DNA from 3 places in the Tessaracoccus aquimaris genome. Region 3 is predicted to be linked to each of the others. Evidence: predicted binding sites of a transcription regulator. Region 3 holds the regulator's gene; each other region holds the start of a gene.
What was found. The regulator HrcA, encoded in region 3, represses chaperone genes, less so after heat shock. The targets are predictions, from matches to a motif close to TTGGCACTCGNNNNNNNCGAGTGCCAA.

Region 1 (5,139 bases), 1.6 Mb from region 3:
GGCAGGATATGAACGTTCAACTTTTCCAAGAATGACATTTGAACGATCAACTCGCAAGGGTTGTGGCCAAATCGTGACCCTTTGGGTGGCCCTTCAACCAACCCCATGCGCCTTGGAACCCGCGCCTGACGGCCCCCACTGTTCGGGATGGCCGTATCAGGCCAGTCGGCCCTCCCCCCACTTGCGACCCGTTCTCGCGCCGTCCGCCGGGCACGAGGTGGCGCACCGCGCGGGCAGTCGTTCATCGACTGGGCCGGGTTTGCGCCGTGCCCGGGCACGGGACGCAACAAGGGCGGCCCCTTTCGGGACCGCCCTTGCGTTTGGCTGATCGGGACCCTTCGGTCGACTCGGCGTACCGGGCGACCTCAGGGACAGGAGCGGATCAGAAGCCGCCCATGCCTCCCATGCCGCCCATGTCGTCGCCACCGGGCATCGCTGCAGCCTTCTCGGGCTTGTCCGCGATGACGGCCTCGGTGGTGAGGAACAGGGCCGCGATCGACGCCGCGTTCTGCAGCGCGGAGCGGGTGACCTTGGCCGGGTCGATGATGCCGGCCTCGACCATCTTGACGTACTCGCCGGTGGCAGCGTTGAGGCCCTCACCCGCGGGCAGGTTGCCGACCTTCTCCGCCACGACGCCGCCCTCGAGGCCGGCGTTGCTGGCGATCTGCTTCAGCGGGGCAGAGGAGGCCGCGAGCACGATCTGCGCGCCGACGGCCTCATCACCGCTGAGGTTGTCGAAGTTGACGGCCTTGGCCGCCTGCAGCAGCGCGACGCCACCACCGGGGACGATGCCCTCCTCGACGGCAGCCTTCGCGTTGCGGACGGCGTCCTCGATGCGGTGCTTGCGCTCCTTCAGTTCGACCTCGGTCGCCGCGCCGACCTTGATGACGGCGACGCCGCCTGCCAGCTTGGCGAGGCGCTCCTGGAGCTTCTCGCGGTCGTAGTCGGAGTCCGAGTTCTCGATCTCCTTGCGGATCTGCGAGACGCGGCCCTCGATCTGGGCCTGGTCGCCCGCGCCGTCGATGATCGTGGTCTCGTCCTTGGTGACGAGCACGGAACGGGCGCGGCCGAGCAGGTCGAGGGAGACGGCGTCGAGCGACAGGCCGACCTCCTCCGAGATGACCTGGCCACCGGTGAGGATGGCGATGTCGGTGAGCATGGCCTTGCGGCGGTCGCCGAAGCCGGGGGCCTTGACGGCGATCGACTTGAAGGTGCCACGGATCTTGTTGACGATCAGGCCTGCGAGGGCCTCACCGTCGACGTCCTCGGCGATGACCAGCAGCGGCTTGCCCGACTGCATGACCTTCTCCAGCACGGGAAGGAGGTCCTTCAGCGAGGAGATCTTCGAGTTGGCGATCAGGATGTACGGGTCATCGAGGGTGGCCTCCATGCGCTCCGTGTCGGTGACGAAGTACGGGGCGATGTAGCCCTTGTCGAAGCGCATGCCCTCGGTGAGCTCGAGGTCGAGGCCGAAGGTGTTCGACTCCTCGACGGTGATCACGCCCTCCTTGCCGACCTTGTCCATCGCCTCGGCGATGATCTCGCCGACGGTCGGGTCAGCGGCGGAGATCGATGCGGTGGCGGCGATCTGCTCCTTCGACTCGATGTCGATGGCCATCTCGGCCAGCTTGTCGATGATGGTCGTGACCGCGGTCTCGATGCCCTTCTTCAGGCCCATCGGGTTCGCGCCGGCCGACACGTTGCGCAGGCCCTCGCGGACCATTGCCTGTGCCAGCACGGTGGCGGTGGTGGTGCCGTCGCCCGCGACGTCGTCGGTCTTCTTGGCGACCTCCTTGACGAGCTCGGCGCCGATGCGCTCGTAGGGATCCTCGAGCTCGATCTCCTTGGCGATGGACACGCCATCGTTGGTGATGGTGGGTGCGCCCCACTTCTTCTCCAGGACGACGTTGCGGCCCTTGGGGCCGAGCGTCACCTTGACCGCGTCGGCCAGGGTGTTCATGCCGCGCTCCAGGCCGCGGCGAGCGTCCTCGTTGAACTCAATAAGCTTTGCCATGGTGGTTCGGGAGTCCTCCCGTCGATGGGGTGTCACACCCCGCTGTTTGTCTGTCAGGTGTGGACCGCTGATGCCCGCGACGGACGGCCTGAGCCTCATCCTCGATCCGGTAGCACTCGCTAGGCGAGAGTGCTAACTCCATTATTAGCACTCGACCCAAGAGAGTGCAAAGATTCGGGCCCTTCCGGGCCGAAGAGTGCATGGAAACGGGCGGGACCCGGGAGGGTCCCGCCCGTGCGTCTTGTCCTCTTCTGCGAGCCTCAGCCGACCACGGCCGGCGGCCAGGTGCCGCCGGGAACAGCCTGGTGGGCGGCGTTCTCCATGGTGACCATCGAGCTGATGAGGCCGATCATGGCGTTGATCCACGTCATCACGTAGGCGATGATTTTCGTGATCAGGCCGATCACCTGGGCGGCGCCGATGGCGGTGCCCACCGGAACTGCGGCCATCTCCAGCGCCGCGACGATCACGCCGATGGCGGTGGTGATGTACTGCGTCACGAACGTGACGGTGATCTCGACGCCCTTTGCGCCCATCTGGTGCACTGCGTCGCCGAACGCCTTCGCTCCCTTGGCGGTGCTGTCGGCGGCCTCCTCCTGGACCTTGATGGACGAGAAGAAGGCGTCGGACGCGTCGCCGGTCCAGGTCTCGGCCGACTTGAAGTGGCCGCGCTGATACTGCAGGGCGAACGTCTGGCACTTGGGCGCCAGTTCGTCCGCGATGGACTTGCCCGCCGAGCGGACCTCCCAGGGCGCCAGCACATGCTTGAAGACCTCAAGGGAGGTGTTGATGCCCTTGGTGATGAACCCGACAGTGCGGTCGATGATCTTGCACGCGCGCTCGACGGCGGACTTGAGCACCTTGCCGACGCCCGGCATCCAGCAGAACAGGTCGGCGATGCCGCCGAGCGCCCCGAGGATCTTCTGCGCGATGCGGACCACCTGCTGCACGGTGCGCCCGATCCGGTCGACCACCTGCTTGACGCGGTCGATCACGTCCAGGATCCACTGCACGTCCAGCGTGAAGGCGCACCCACCGGTGCGACCGACGGGCGGGCTGAATCCGGGGGCCCGTCCCATTTGCCTCGCGATTGCTGCCATGTCGATATCCCTTACTTATTGATCTGGCCGGAGATCTGGACGCCCTTGGCTTCCATCTCTTCGTAGCGCTTGGCGGTCTTGGTGAGGGCGTCGCTGACGGCCTGGAGTTCCTTGGCAGCACCCTCGTAGAGCGTGCCGAACTGGCGGCAGCCCTTCTTGTACGTGCCCGCGACGGGCATCCAGAGTCCCCAGTGCTGCACGAGGTCGGCGACCGACTCCCAGCACTGCGACAGTTCGCTGGCCGACGGGATCAGGTTGGACACGTAGCGTGCGTCGTCGCGCAGGTCGGACAGGTCGACGGTGAAGTCGTGCCCTCCCGGCTGGGGCGGCGGCTCGGTGCAGACCGTCGGCTCGTTGGGCTTGGGATCCTTGGGCTTGTCGCCGGGCTCCTGCGTCGGGGGGCCTCCAGTGGGCGTCCCAGTGCTCGGCGTCCCAGTGCTCGGCGTCCCAGTGCTCGGCGTCCCACTGGTCGGCGTCCCACCCGTTGGCGTGCCACCGGTCGGCGTGCCTCCCGTGGGGGTGCCTCCGGTCGGTGCGTCGGGCTCCGGGTTCGGTGCGGTGGGGATCCCGGGGCTCGCGCCGTCGGGACGCGCCTCCACCGCGTCGGGGATGCCGTCGTTGTCGGAGTCGGTGTCGCGGTAGTCGGGCGTGCCGTCGCCGTCGGTGTCGACCGGATCCCAGACCAGTCCGTCATCGCCGGGGACGCCGGATCCGACGCCCGCGCCGGCACCTGGTGTCGACGGGGTGCTCGGCAGGGGCTGGCCCGGCTGGACATCCGGCACGGAGGCCGGGCGCGGCCCGTAGTCGGGCATCGTCGAGACGTTGGGGACGCGGTCGTCGCCGATCGACGAGGGGACGCCCCCGCTTGGCGCGCCGCCCGAACCGAGGCCGCCACCGGAGGGGAGCCCTCCCGAGCCGCCGCCGATGCTGCCGACGTCGCCCAGTCCGCCGATGCCACCGGCATCGCTGCCGCCGCCCGAGCCACCCCCAAGGCCTCCGCCCGAGCCGCCGCCGAGATCGCCGCCGCCGCCCGAGCCCGAACCGCCACCGGTGTCGCCACCGCCCGAGCCGGCGCCGGCCGGATCCTCGCCCGCCGCCTCCTCTGGCGTCTCCTCCGCCGCAGGTTCGGCCCCGAGCCCGAGCCTGCGCCGGCACCGCTAGCCATCTGCTCGTACTCCGAGGGCAGATCGACGTCGACCGTTCCGTCCTCGTGCACGGTCATCGTCTGGCCGTTTGCCTGTTCGATGGTCAGCGACCCGTCATCGTTGCGGGTGACGACGGTGCCCGACTCGGTCTCGAACGAACCGCCCGCGGCGAGCGTCGAGATGTCGGCATCGTCGTTGTCCATGAAGTCGGCGTCGATCTTGACGCTTCCGTCTGCCCCGACGGTGATCTCGACGCCGTCCGCGGTGGACACCACGGTGCCCTCGCCCGTGGTGTCGACGACCGTGCCGTCCGGCGCGACCGCGACGGCCTCATCGGCGACAGTGACGTCCGAGGTGATCTCGATGGCGTCGTCGGGGACCGCGGTGACGGCCTCACCCGTCACGTAGTCCTCGGTGGGCGCGTCCTGCGCCTCGTCGCCCGTGCCGCCGGAGGCGGCCGACCTTCCGCCGCGCATCGCGCCGACGTTGTCGTTCTGGGCCGGCCACTCGAAGGTGGCCGTCGTTGTCTCAGACATGGTTCCCCTTAGCTGATCGGCTGATCGGTCATCTGGCTGATGATCTGGTCGAGGCACTCCGTGACGGCGATGCCCGACTTGCCCTCAAGCCAGTTGCGATGGATGGAGACGTCGACAACCCCGCCTTCGGGGTTGACGGTGAGGCTCACCATCGAGTTCTCGGATCGGATCTGTTCCCCCATCGGCGCCTCGGTGAGCCCGAGCGCGGCGGCCTCTTCGAGCGGGATGGGCGTCTCGAGTTCGGTCGCGCGGTCCTCGAGACGCTGCAACGCATCGTCCAGCCGGTCGAACAGGTTCGGCAGGTTGTCGATCTTCGCCTGCAGTTCGCCCTCCGGCGTCGGCGC
Region 2 (5,139 bases), 1.2 Mb from region 3:
GCGCCCGGCTTCAGTTACCTGGTCGGCGGCGACCCGAGGCTGCGCGTCCCTCGGCTCGCCTCGCCGAGGACGCGCGTCCCGGCGGGCTCCGTCGGGCTGGCCGACGAGTTCTCCGGCATCTACCCGACGTCGTCGCCCGGCGGATGGCGGCTGCTCGGGACGACCGACGTCACGCTGTTCGACCCCGGTGCCTCCCCGCCCGCGCTCCTGACGCCCGGCACCACCGTCCGCTTCGAGGCGGTCCCGGCGGGTCGCACCTCCACACCCGCCAGAGGCGCAGAGCGGGCCGCCACGCCTCCGACCGCGACCGTGGCGCACGCGACGAAGGCACTGATCGTCGAGAGCGCGCTGCTGCCGGTCACGGCCCAGGACGAGGGGCGGACGGGGCTGGGCGCCGTCGGCGTCGGGGCCTCCGGGGCGGCGGACCTCGGGTCCTACCGGCTGGGGGAGCGGTTGGTCGGCAACCCCCCTGGCGGCGCCGCGCTCGAGATCACGCTTGGGCAGGTCGTGGTGCGGGCGGTCGGCGACCACACGGTCGCGATGACCGGGGCGCCCTGCCGTGCAGAGGTCGACGGGCGTCCCGTCTCGCCCGGCGTCGCGTTCGCGCTGCGTGACGGCGAGCGGTTGACGCTCGGCCCCCCGGCGGTGGGGCTGCGGTCCTACCTGTCGGTGCGCGGCGGGGTCGCTGTGGAGGAGGTGCTCGGGTCCCGATCGACCGACACGCTCGGCGGGCTCGGCCCGGCGCCGCTGACCGCTGGGACGGAGGTCCCGGTCGGTGAGGCTCGCGCCGGCTGGTTGGCTGCCGTCGACTGGACGCCGGTCAGCGCTGAGACCTCCGATGTCGTCGAGTTGCGCTACCTGCAGGGGCCGAGGGCGGAGTGGGTCGAGGGGCTGGACGGCTCGACGTGGGTCGTGGGCGGCGCCGTCGACCGGGTCGGGGCGCGCCTGACGGGCGAGCCGTTGCGCCGCGCGCCCGGCGAACTGCCCAGCGAGCCCGTGGTGCGTGGCGCCATCCAGGTGCCGCCGTCGGGTGAACCGGTGCTGTTCCTCGCCGATCATCCAGTCACCGGTGGCTACCCCGTCGTCGGGGTGCTCACGCCGCAGGCAGCAGACAGCGCCGCCCAGTTGGTGCCCGGGCGGCGCTGTCGGTTGGTGCGGGAGGCTAGACCACGCTCTGGCGGTTGACGTCAGAGGAGACCCCGACGCCCGCCGCCGCCAACTTCTCCGCGAGGTCGCCGCGGGCCGCGGCCCCGCCCTCGACGATGTAGGCCGTCTCGGCAGGGGTGATGACGGTGACGGGGATCATCCGCGCCGACACGCCCTCACCCAGGTCGACGCCCGCCGCGCGACCCGGCGCGTCGAGGCCGATGAGCACGCCGACGGTCCCGTTGGGCGTGACCATCTGTGCGGGGATGCCCTCAGGCGCGGGAAGCTCCATCGAGACCACGCCGTAGTTGTCGAGGTGGCCGGTGATGCCGCCGAGCTCGGCGACGTTGGCCGCGAAGTTCTGCAGCGCGTCCAGTTCCCAGCTCTCCTGGATGGCGGAGAAGTCCGCCCCCACGAGCCCGGGCGACTCCAGGTAGACCTCGCCGCCGAAGCCGTTCGCGGGGCCGGAGGCATCCCGGTCCGGGTCGGTCATGCCGTCGGAGGCGATGATCGTCGTCGAGTCGGTGCGCGTCACGCTGTAGGCCTGACGGGTTGTCGGCCACGGGGGAGCGCCCATGAACTCGGGGCTGACGAGGTAGGCGATGACGTCGGCGTCGAGTTTCCCGATGCCGTTCCAGTAGCCATTGCGCGCGTCAGCCCACTGTTCCCAGCGGGGATCGTCCTCGATCTCCTCGGGCGCCTGCGCCTCTTCCTTCTTACGCTTGAACCAAGCCATCCGTACCTCCCCTTGTCGATGTGGCTCGCAGCCTATGAGGGGTTCGGCTCACTTTCGGATGCCCCGAGGTAGCCAATGGGCAATCTTTGGTTGGCACTCGGCTTGATTGAGTGCTAATCAAGCGATAGCTTTGTGATTGGCACTCGACCACCTCGGGTGCTAACGGCCAGGCGGCACCCGCGACGACGCCCAGCCACCTAGACAGCACACTGAACCGGGCAACCGGAATCGAAGAGAGAAAGGTGTTTGACGTGGCAACCACGATCAAGCCGCTTGAGGACCGGATCCTCATTCAGCCCCTCGAGGCCGTTCAGACCACCGCCTCCGGCCTCGTCATCCCCGACACGGCCAAGGAGAAGCCCCAGGAGGGCAAGGTCATCGCGACCGGCCCCGGCCGCATCGACGACAAGGGCAACCGCATCCCCCTCGACGTTGCCGAGGGCGACGTCGTCATCTTCTCGAAGTACGGCGGCACCGAGGTCAAGTACGACGGCCAGGAGTACCTCCTGCTGAACGCCCGCGACATCCTCGCCGTCGTCAGCAAGTAAGGAACCGATTCATGGTTAAGACTCTCGCTTTCGACGAGGACGCCCGCCGCGCGCTTGAGCGCGGTGTCGACGCCCTCGCCAACACCGTCAAGGTGACGCTCGGCCCCAAGGGTCGCTACGTCGTCCTGGACCAGAAGTGGGGCGCGCCGACCATCACCAACGACGGCGTGACCGTCGCCAAGGAGGTCGAGCTCGAGGATCCGTACGAGGATCTCGGAGCCCAGCTGGCCAAGGAGGTCGCCACCAAGACCAACGACGTCGCAGGTGACGGCACCACCACCGCAACGGTCCTGGCTCAGGCCATGGTCCACACCGGTCTGCGCGCGGTCGCCTCGGGCGCCAACCCCGTCGGCCTCAAGCGCGGCATCGACAAGGCCGTTGAGGCCGTCGTCAACCGCTTGGCCGAGAACTCCCGCCCCGTCGACACGACCGCCGACATGGCGTCGGTCGCCACCATCTCCTCGCGTGACGAGCAGATCGGCGAGCTGATCGCCGAGGCGTTCGACAAGGTCGGCAAGGACGGCGTCATCACCGTCGACGAGTCGAACACCTTCGGAACCGAACTCGAGTTCACCGAGGGCATGCAGTTCGACAAGGGCTACCTGAGCCCGTACTTCGTCACCGACGCCGACCGCATGGAGGCGATCCTCGACGATCCGTACATCCTCATCAACAGCGGCAAGATCTCGTCGATGAACGAGCTGCTCCCGCTGCTTGAGAAGGTCATCGCCGCCAAGGGCACGCTGTTCATCGTGGCCGAGGACGTCGACGGCGAGGCTCTGTCGACGCTCGTGGTCAACAAGATCCGCGGCACGTTCACCTCGGTCGCCGTCAAGGCCCCCGCGTTCGGTGACCGTCGCAAGGCCATGCTCGAGGACATCGCGATCCTCACCGGCGGCCAGGTCGTCGCTCCCGAGGTCGGCCTCAAGCTCGACCAGGTCGGCCTCGAGGTGCTCGGCCGCGCTCGCCGCGTCGTCGTCACCAAGGACAACACCACCATCGTCGACGGCGCTGGTGAGTCCGATGAGGTCAAGGGGCGCGTCGCTCAGCTTCGCGCCGAAATCGATCGCACCGATTCCGACTGGGATCGCGAGAAGCTCCAGGAGCGGGTCGCGAAGCTGGCCGGCGGCGTGTGCGTCATCAAGGTCGGCGCCGCCACCGAGGTGGAGCTGAAGGAGAAGAAGCACCGCATCGAGGACGCCGTATCCGCGACGCGCGCCGCGATCGAGGAGGGCATCGTCGGGGGTGGCGGTTCCGCGCTCATCCACGCCGGCGCCGCCCTCAAGGACGACCTCGGCCTCACGGGTGACGAGGCGGCCGGCGTCCAGGTGGTCGCCAAGTCGCTTGTCGAGCCGCTGCGCTGGATCGCCGAGAATGGCGGCCAGGCTGGCTACGTCATCACGACGAAGGTCGCCGAGATGGAGGTCGGTCACGGCTACAACGCCAAGATCGACGAGTACCAGAACCTCATCGAGAACGGCGTCATCGACCCCGTCAAGGTGACCCGTTCGGCGCTCGCCAACGCGGCCTCGATCGCCTCGCTGCTGCTCACCACCGAGACCCTCGTGGTGGACAAGCGCGAGAGCGACGACGACAAGTGATCGTCTGATCTCTGCAGGGAAGCCCCGGGCCGTTACGGTCCGGGGCTTTCTTTGTGCTTGGGGCGGGATGCTCGTTGAGCAGTAGTCGGGGTTCGATCGGCCCGGGAGGGTTCGGGCTCGGCGGGTCGCGCGTCGACCAGTGAATGCTGCTCAAGGCTCGCCCAGCCCGCCAGCGCGAGCCTCCCTGGCGTGCAGGCGACCGAGGGGCTCGGGGCGGGTTGGTGGTTGAGCAGTAGTCGGGGTTCGATCGGCCCGCGACGGTTCGGGGTCGGCGTGTCGCGCGTCGACCAGTGAATGCTGCTCAACGCTCGCCCAGCCCGCCAGCGCGAGCCTCCCGCCTGCAGGCGACCGAGGGGCTTGGGGCGGGTTGGTGGTTGAGCAGAAGTCGGGGTTCGATCGGCCCGCGAGGGTTCGGGCTCGGCGTGTCGCGCGTCGACCAGTGAATGCTGCTCAAGGCTCACCCAACCGCCGGCGCGCGAGTCTCCCGCTCAACGGGGGACATGGCGAGCTGGTCGGCCCGGTTTCGTCGGAGGCGACGATTAGGGTCCGAGCCATGAAGGACGTGGATTACGTGGCAGACCTGGACGACGCGCAGCGCGAGGCGGTGGAGCATGACGCCGGGCCGCTCGTGGTCGCCGCCGGCGCCGGGACGGGCAAGACGCGCACCCTGACGGCGAGGGTCGCGCGGCTGATCGACTCGGGCGTGGCGCCCGAGCGGATCCTGCTGCTCACCTTCACCCGCCGGGCCGCCGCCGCGATGACCAGCCGGGCAGCAGCCCTGTGTTCCGATCCATCGGTCACCCAGCGGATGTGGAGCGGCACCTTCCATGCCGTCGCGCACCGGCTCGTCGCGGAGCACACCCAGCACCTCGGCCTGGAGGACGTCACGGTGCTCGACCCGGGCGACGTCACCGATCTCATCGACCTGCTCCGCGAGGAGCACGGCCTCACGGGCACCTCGAACCGGCTGCCCACCTCCCAGTCGCTCGCCGACATCTACTCGCGCGCCGTCAACACGGGCGTGCCTACCCGTACCGTGATGAGCGACCAGTTCCCGTGGTGCCTCGACCACGCCGACGCCATCAATGCGCTGCTCAAGTCGTACGTC
Region 3 (5,139 bases):
GCTTGTCGTCGAGCTTGGTCGGGGTCTGCACGAGCAGGGTGACGCCGAGGTCGCCCCGTCCGCCGCCGCGCAACCGCGGCACGCCCTTGCCCTTGATCGCGATCCGGGTGCCCGACTGGGTGCCTGCTGGCACCTCGACGGCGACGCTGCGGTCCTCGACCGGGGAGTCGGGCCATTCGGCCTCCAGCGTCGCCACCTGGACGGTGGTGCCGAGCGCCGCCGCCGTCATGGGCAGCTTGACGACCATCTCGAGGTTGTCGCCGTCGCGGCGGAACGTGTCGTGCTCGTCGACGACCAGTTCGACGTACAGGTCGCCCGCTGGCCCGCCGCCGGGGCCGACCTCTCCCTGCGCCTCGAGGTGGATGCGGATGCCGGTCGAGACGCCTGCCGGCACCTTGACCTGAAGCGTGCGGGTGGTGCGGACGCGTCCCTCACCGGAGCACTCGGTGCACGGGTTGGGGATGATGGTGCCGTAGCCGCGGCAGGTCGGGCAGGCCTGCGTGGTGCGCACGTCGCCGAAGAAGCTGCGCTGGATCTGCGAGACCTCGCCGCTGCCGTCGCAGGTGCCGCAGGTGACGGGCTCGGAGCCTGGCTCGCCGCCCTTGCCCGAGCACTTGGGGCAGACAACGGCGGTCTGCACCTTGACGGGCTTCGTGGCGCCGAAGACGGCCTCGAACAGCTCAAGCCTGAGCCGCACGAGCGCGTCCTGGCCCTGGCGCACGCGCGAACGCGGGCCGCGGGAGGAGGCGGTGCCGAACATCGCGTCGACCAGGTTGGTGAAGTCGAACCCGCCCGGGAAGCCGCCGCCGAAGCCGGAGAACCCGGCGCCGCCCTGGGACATCGGGTCGCCGCCGCGGTCGAACACGGCGCGCTTGTTGGGGTCGCTCAGGACCTCGTAGGCCTCGCTGAGTTCCTTGAACTTCTCCGCCGCCTCCGCGTCGTCTGGTGCGACGTCCGGGTGCACCTTCATGGCGCGGCGACGGTAGGCCTTCTTGATGGCCTCGGGGGGCGCGTCGCGCTCCACCCCGAGGATGTCGTAGTAGTCCTTGCTCATATCTGTGTTGGTCTTCAGCCTTCGTTGAGGAATCTGCTCACATAGCGCGCCACGGCACGGACCGCGGCGATGGTCGAGGGATAGTCCATCCGGGTGGGGCCGACGACGCCGAGGCTCGCCTGCAGGTCGGAACCGTAGCCGGTGGCGATGAGGCTCGTCGAGTGGAAGCCCTGCGTGGTGTTCTCCTGCCCGATCCGGATCGTCACGTCGTCGCCCGCGGCCTCGCCGAGCAGGCGCATCAGGATGACCTGCTCCTCGAGGGCCTCGAGGAGCGGCCGGAGGTTCTGTTCGAACTCGGCGCCCGCCAGGTTGGGCACGCCCGCGACGAGGACCTGGGTGGCGGGCTTCGCGGCGATCGCCTCGAGAACGGCCGCGACCGTGGGCGCCGCGACGGCGCGGTCGGCGGGGGCGACGCCCTCCAGGAAGCCTGCCAGCGCTGCCGCGGCGTCGACCGTCGACTTGCCGACCACCGCCGCCGCGAGCCTGAGCCGCAGCGACCCGAGTTGCGGCTCGGCGAGGACGGGGCCGTCGACGATGGTCTGGTCGACCCGACCGGACGAGGACACGACGATCACGAGGAGTCGCTCGGTGGTCAGCGGCACCAGGTCGAGGTGGCGGATCTCGTCGCGCTGCACCACGGGGTACTGCACGATGGCGACCTGCCTGGTGAGCTGCGCGAGCAGCCGGACGGTGCGACCGATGAGGTCGTCGATGTCGGCGGTGCCGTTCATGAAACTGGTGATCGCGACCCGCTCAGCCGAGGACAACGGCTTGATCTGCGCGAGCCGGTCGACGAAGAGCCGGTAGCCCTTGTCTGTCGGGATCCGTCCGGCGCTGGTGTGGGGCTGCGTGATGTAGCCCTCCTCCTCCAGTGCCGCCATGTCGTTGCGAACGGTGGCCGCGGAGACGTTCAACTGGTGGCGCTCCACCAGGGCCTTCGAGCCGACGGGCTCCCTGCTGGCGACGTAGTCGGTGACGATCGCCTTGAGCACGTTGAGCTTGCGGTCGTCGAGCATGGTCACCTCCTGAATCTGCGGCTGGCACTCGCGTATGCCGAGTGCCAGTGTAGCTCCCTCTACGATGGAGACATGACGCCTGTTTGGACCCAAGTCACCGATCGAGTCTTCGTCACCACCGTCGAGCCGCATGCGGTCAACGTCGGCCTGATCGTGGGAGACACCGCCGCGATGCTGGTCGACTCGGGCAACACCGCGGAGCAGGGGGCCGAGCTGCTGGCCTCCGCCACCGAGCGCGCGGGCGTGCCCGTGACGCACGTGATCGTCACGCACGACCACGGCGACCACAGCGGCGGCGTGGCAGGAATGGACGGCGTCACGAGCATCGCGCACGAGAACCTGACCGCGTTCGAACCGACCCGCGGCTTCTCGATGGCCGTGGCCGTCGACCTGGGCGACCAGCGCGTCGAGATGGTCAACTTCGGCGACGCGCACACCCGCAGCGACGTGATCGTGTTCGTGCCGGGCGAGCGCGTCATCTTCGCGGGCGACCTTCTCGAGCAGGGCGGCGACCCGCAGGTCGACGAGACGACCTCGCTCAGCAACTGGCCGACCGTGCTTGACGGCGTGCTCGGGCAAGCCAGGACGAGACCCGGTTCGTCCCCGGCCACGGCACCGTCGTCGACCGCGACTTCGCCTTCATCCAGCGCGCCGAGATCGCGATGCTCTACAGCCAGACCGAGATGATGATCCAGCAGGGCACCAAGCTCGAGGACGCGGCCACCGCGACCGAATGGCCATTCACGGCCAAGACGCTCGCGGTGGCACTGCCCAAGGCCTACGCCGAGCTCGCCGCCAAGGGCATCGAGCCGAAGCGTCAGTTGCCGATCCTGGGCCTCTGAGTCACGCCTCCAGGGTCAGCTCCGCGACGACGTAGCTGGTGGCTGGCATCCGCAGCTTCAGCACGCCGCCCTCAAGGCTCGCGCCGCCGAACGCGGTGACGGAGACCTCCTCGTCGTGCAGGTCGGAGGCGGTCAGCAGTCGGGCGCCGTCGAGGCTGACCGAGCCGCCGCGCAGTTCCAGGTCGACCTCCTGAGGCTCAAGCGCCAGGTTGGTGGCGGAGACCAGCACCCGGCCGTCCTTGACGGTGACCGAGGCGTGCAGCAGCGGCAGGTCGACGTCGGGTCGCGGCCCCTCCTGCGGGACGGACCGGGTCGGGCGCTCGTTCCACTGCACTGGCAGCAGGCTCCCGTCGCCGTGGCCCTGGTTCATCTCGAAGACGTGCCAGGTCGGGGTGCGGGTCAGCGTCGCGCCGTCGGTGACGAGCACGGCCTGCAGCACGTTGACGGCCTGTGCGAGGTTGGCCATCTCGACCCGCTCGGCGTGTGCGTGGAAGATGTCGAGCGTGACGCTCGCCACCAGCGCGTCGCGCAGGGTCTGGCGCTGCACCAGGAAGCCCGGGTTGCTGCCCGGCTCCGGCTCCCACCAGGTGCCCCACTCGTCGACGATCAGGCCGATCCTGCGCGTCGGGTCGTAGACGTCCATGATCGTGGAGTGCCGGGCGATCAGTTCGTCCATCCGCCAGGCGTTTGCCACCGTGGTGAAGTAGTCGTCGGTGTCGAAGTCGGTCGCCGAGCCCTTCTCCTCCCAGCTCTTGCCGAAGGTGTAGTGGTGCAGGCTGAGGCCCTGGAAGTGGTCGGCGGGGCGGCAGCCGCAGCCGAGGTCGCCGACGGTCGACATCAGCGTCTGGGTCCAGGCGTAGTCGTCGACGTTTGCGCCGCAGGCGATCCGGTACAGCCGGTTGTCCCCGTGGTCGCGGCAGTAGGTGCCGTACTGGCGGGCAAGGTCGGCGTAGTGCTCGGGGCGCATGTTGCCCCCGCAGCCCCACGACTCGTTGCCCACGCCCCAGAACTTGACGGTCCACGGCTCGTCGCGGCCGTTGGAGCGCCGCAGCCGCGCCATCGGGGAGTCGTCGCCGCGGGTCAGGTACTCGACCCACTGGCTCATCTCCTGCACGGTGCCGGAGCCGACGTTGCCGCAGATGTACGGCTCGGTCTCCAGCAGGTCGATGAGGTGCATGAACTCGTGGGTTCCGAAGCTGTTGTCCTCGACGACATCACCCCACAGCGAGTTGACGACGGTGGGCCGGTCGGTGCCGATCCCGTCGCGCCAGTGGTAGTCGTCTGCGAAGCAGCCGCCTGGCCAGCGCAGGTTCGGGATCCCGATCTCCTTGAGGGCCTCAACGACGTCGAGGCGGATGCCCTTGTCGTTGGGGATCTCGGAGTCGGCTCCGACGAAGATGCCCTCGTAGATGCAGTGCCCGAGGTGTTCGGCGAAGTGCCCGTGCTGGTGGCGCGAGACGAGCGGGCCGGGCAGGTCGAGGTTGACGATTGCCTTGGTCATGGATGGTCCCTTCACGAGATGGCGAGGATGGTGGCGCCGTGCGGGTCGAGCGGGACGCTCAACCACCCGTCGGCAGCGGTCTGGGTGGCGCCGCTCCACAGGTCGAGGACCCGTCGAGGCTCGGTGACGCCGAGGTCGTCGCGGTGCAACCGCACTGTGGTGGGTTCGTCGCCCAGCCAGAACACGGCCCGCACCTGGGTGCCGTCGAGTTCCGCGGCCCACACCACGAGCGACTGGTCGCGGATGATCTCGCGGTTGTGGCTGGAGCGCTGCTGGATGGCGATCACGTCGTCGTTGGTCAGCAGGTCGACGGTGCCGGGATCGGAGGCGGGAAGATGGCCGCCGAACATCATGGGCGAGCGGGCGATCGCCCACAGCGTCATCATGGTGCGCTGCTCGGCGAGGCTCAGCCGGGAGTCGCGCTCGGTTCCGACGTGCGCGCGGATCCCGAGCCGGCCGAGCGGCAGCATGTCGAGGTCGGCGTAGCCGGCGGCCGACTGGTGCGGGCCCAGCGGGCGGCGCGCTGGAACTGCTCCAGCAGCCCCGGCCAGGTGTCCCACAGGTCGTCGGAGACGCGCCACATGGCGGCGACGCCGCGCAGGAAGTCGAGTTGTTCGAGGGAGAGTTCGCGGCCCGGGGAAAGGCTGAGCGCGATGTCGCGCCCGCTCCGGTCGATCGCGGCGGCGATCAGCGCGATCTCGGCGCGCTGCACCGGCGGATACAGCA

Region 1: groL (chaperonin GroEL) is a predicted target of HrcA. The motif match lies at 2,159-2,185, and genes of this name have one in related genera.
Region 2: groES (co-chaperone GroES) is a predicted target of HrcA. The motif match lies at 1,973-1,999, and genes of this name have one in related genera.

Annotation. Positions count from the first base shown of each region.
Region 1 is NZ_CP019606.1:2,500,471-2,505,609, forward strand. Features, by position in the region: gene groL (chaperonin GroEL) at 383-2,014, opposite strand; gene BW730_RS11650 (hypothetical protein) at 2,275-3,114, opposite strand; gene BW730_RS11655 (hypothetical protein) at 3,126-3,926, opposite strand; gene BW730_RS11660 (hypothetical protein) at 4,359-4,667, shown strand; gene BW730_RS11665 (hypothetical protein) at 4,804-5,139, opposite strand, start outside.
Region 2 is NZ_CP019606.1:2,136,112-2,141,250, reverse strand. Features, by position in the region: gene BW730_RS10000 (5-oxoprolinase subunit B/C family protein) at 1-1,185, shown strand, start outside; gene BW730_RS09995 (hypothetical protein) at 1,163-1,882, opposite strand; gene groES (co-chaperone GroES) at 2,134-2,430, shown strand; gene groL (chaperonin GroEL) at 2,442-4,031, shown strand; gene BW730_RS09980 (ATP-dependent helicase) at 4,585-5,139, shown strand, end outside.
Region 3 is NZ_CP019606.1:940,559-945,697, reverse strand. Features, by position in the region: gene dnaJ (molecular chaperone DnaJ) at 1-1,054, opposite strand, end outside; gene hrcA (heat-inducible transcriptional repressor HrcA) at 1,069-2,070, opposite strand; gene BW730_RS04425 (MBL fold metallo-hydrolase) at 2,143-2,757, shown strand; gene BW730_RS04420 (hypothetical protein) at 2,733-2,912, shown strand; gene BW730_RS04415 (alpha-N-arabinofuranosidase) at 2,914-4,413, opposite strand; gene BW730_RS19075 (hypothetical protein) at 4,425-4,883, opposite strand; gene BW730_RS19930 (hypothetical protein) at 4,820-5,139, opposite strand, start outside.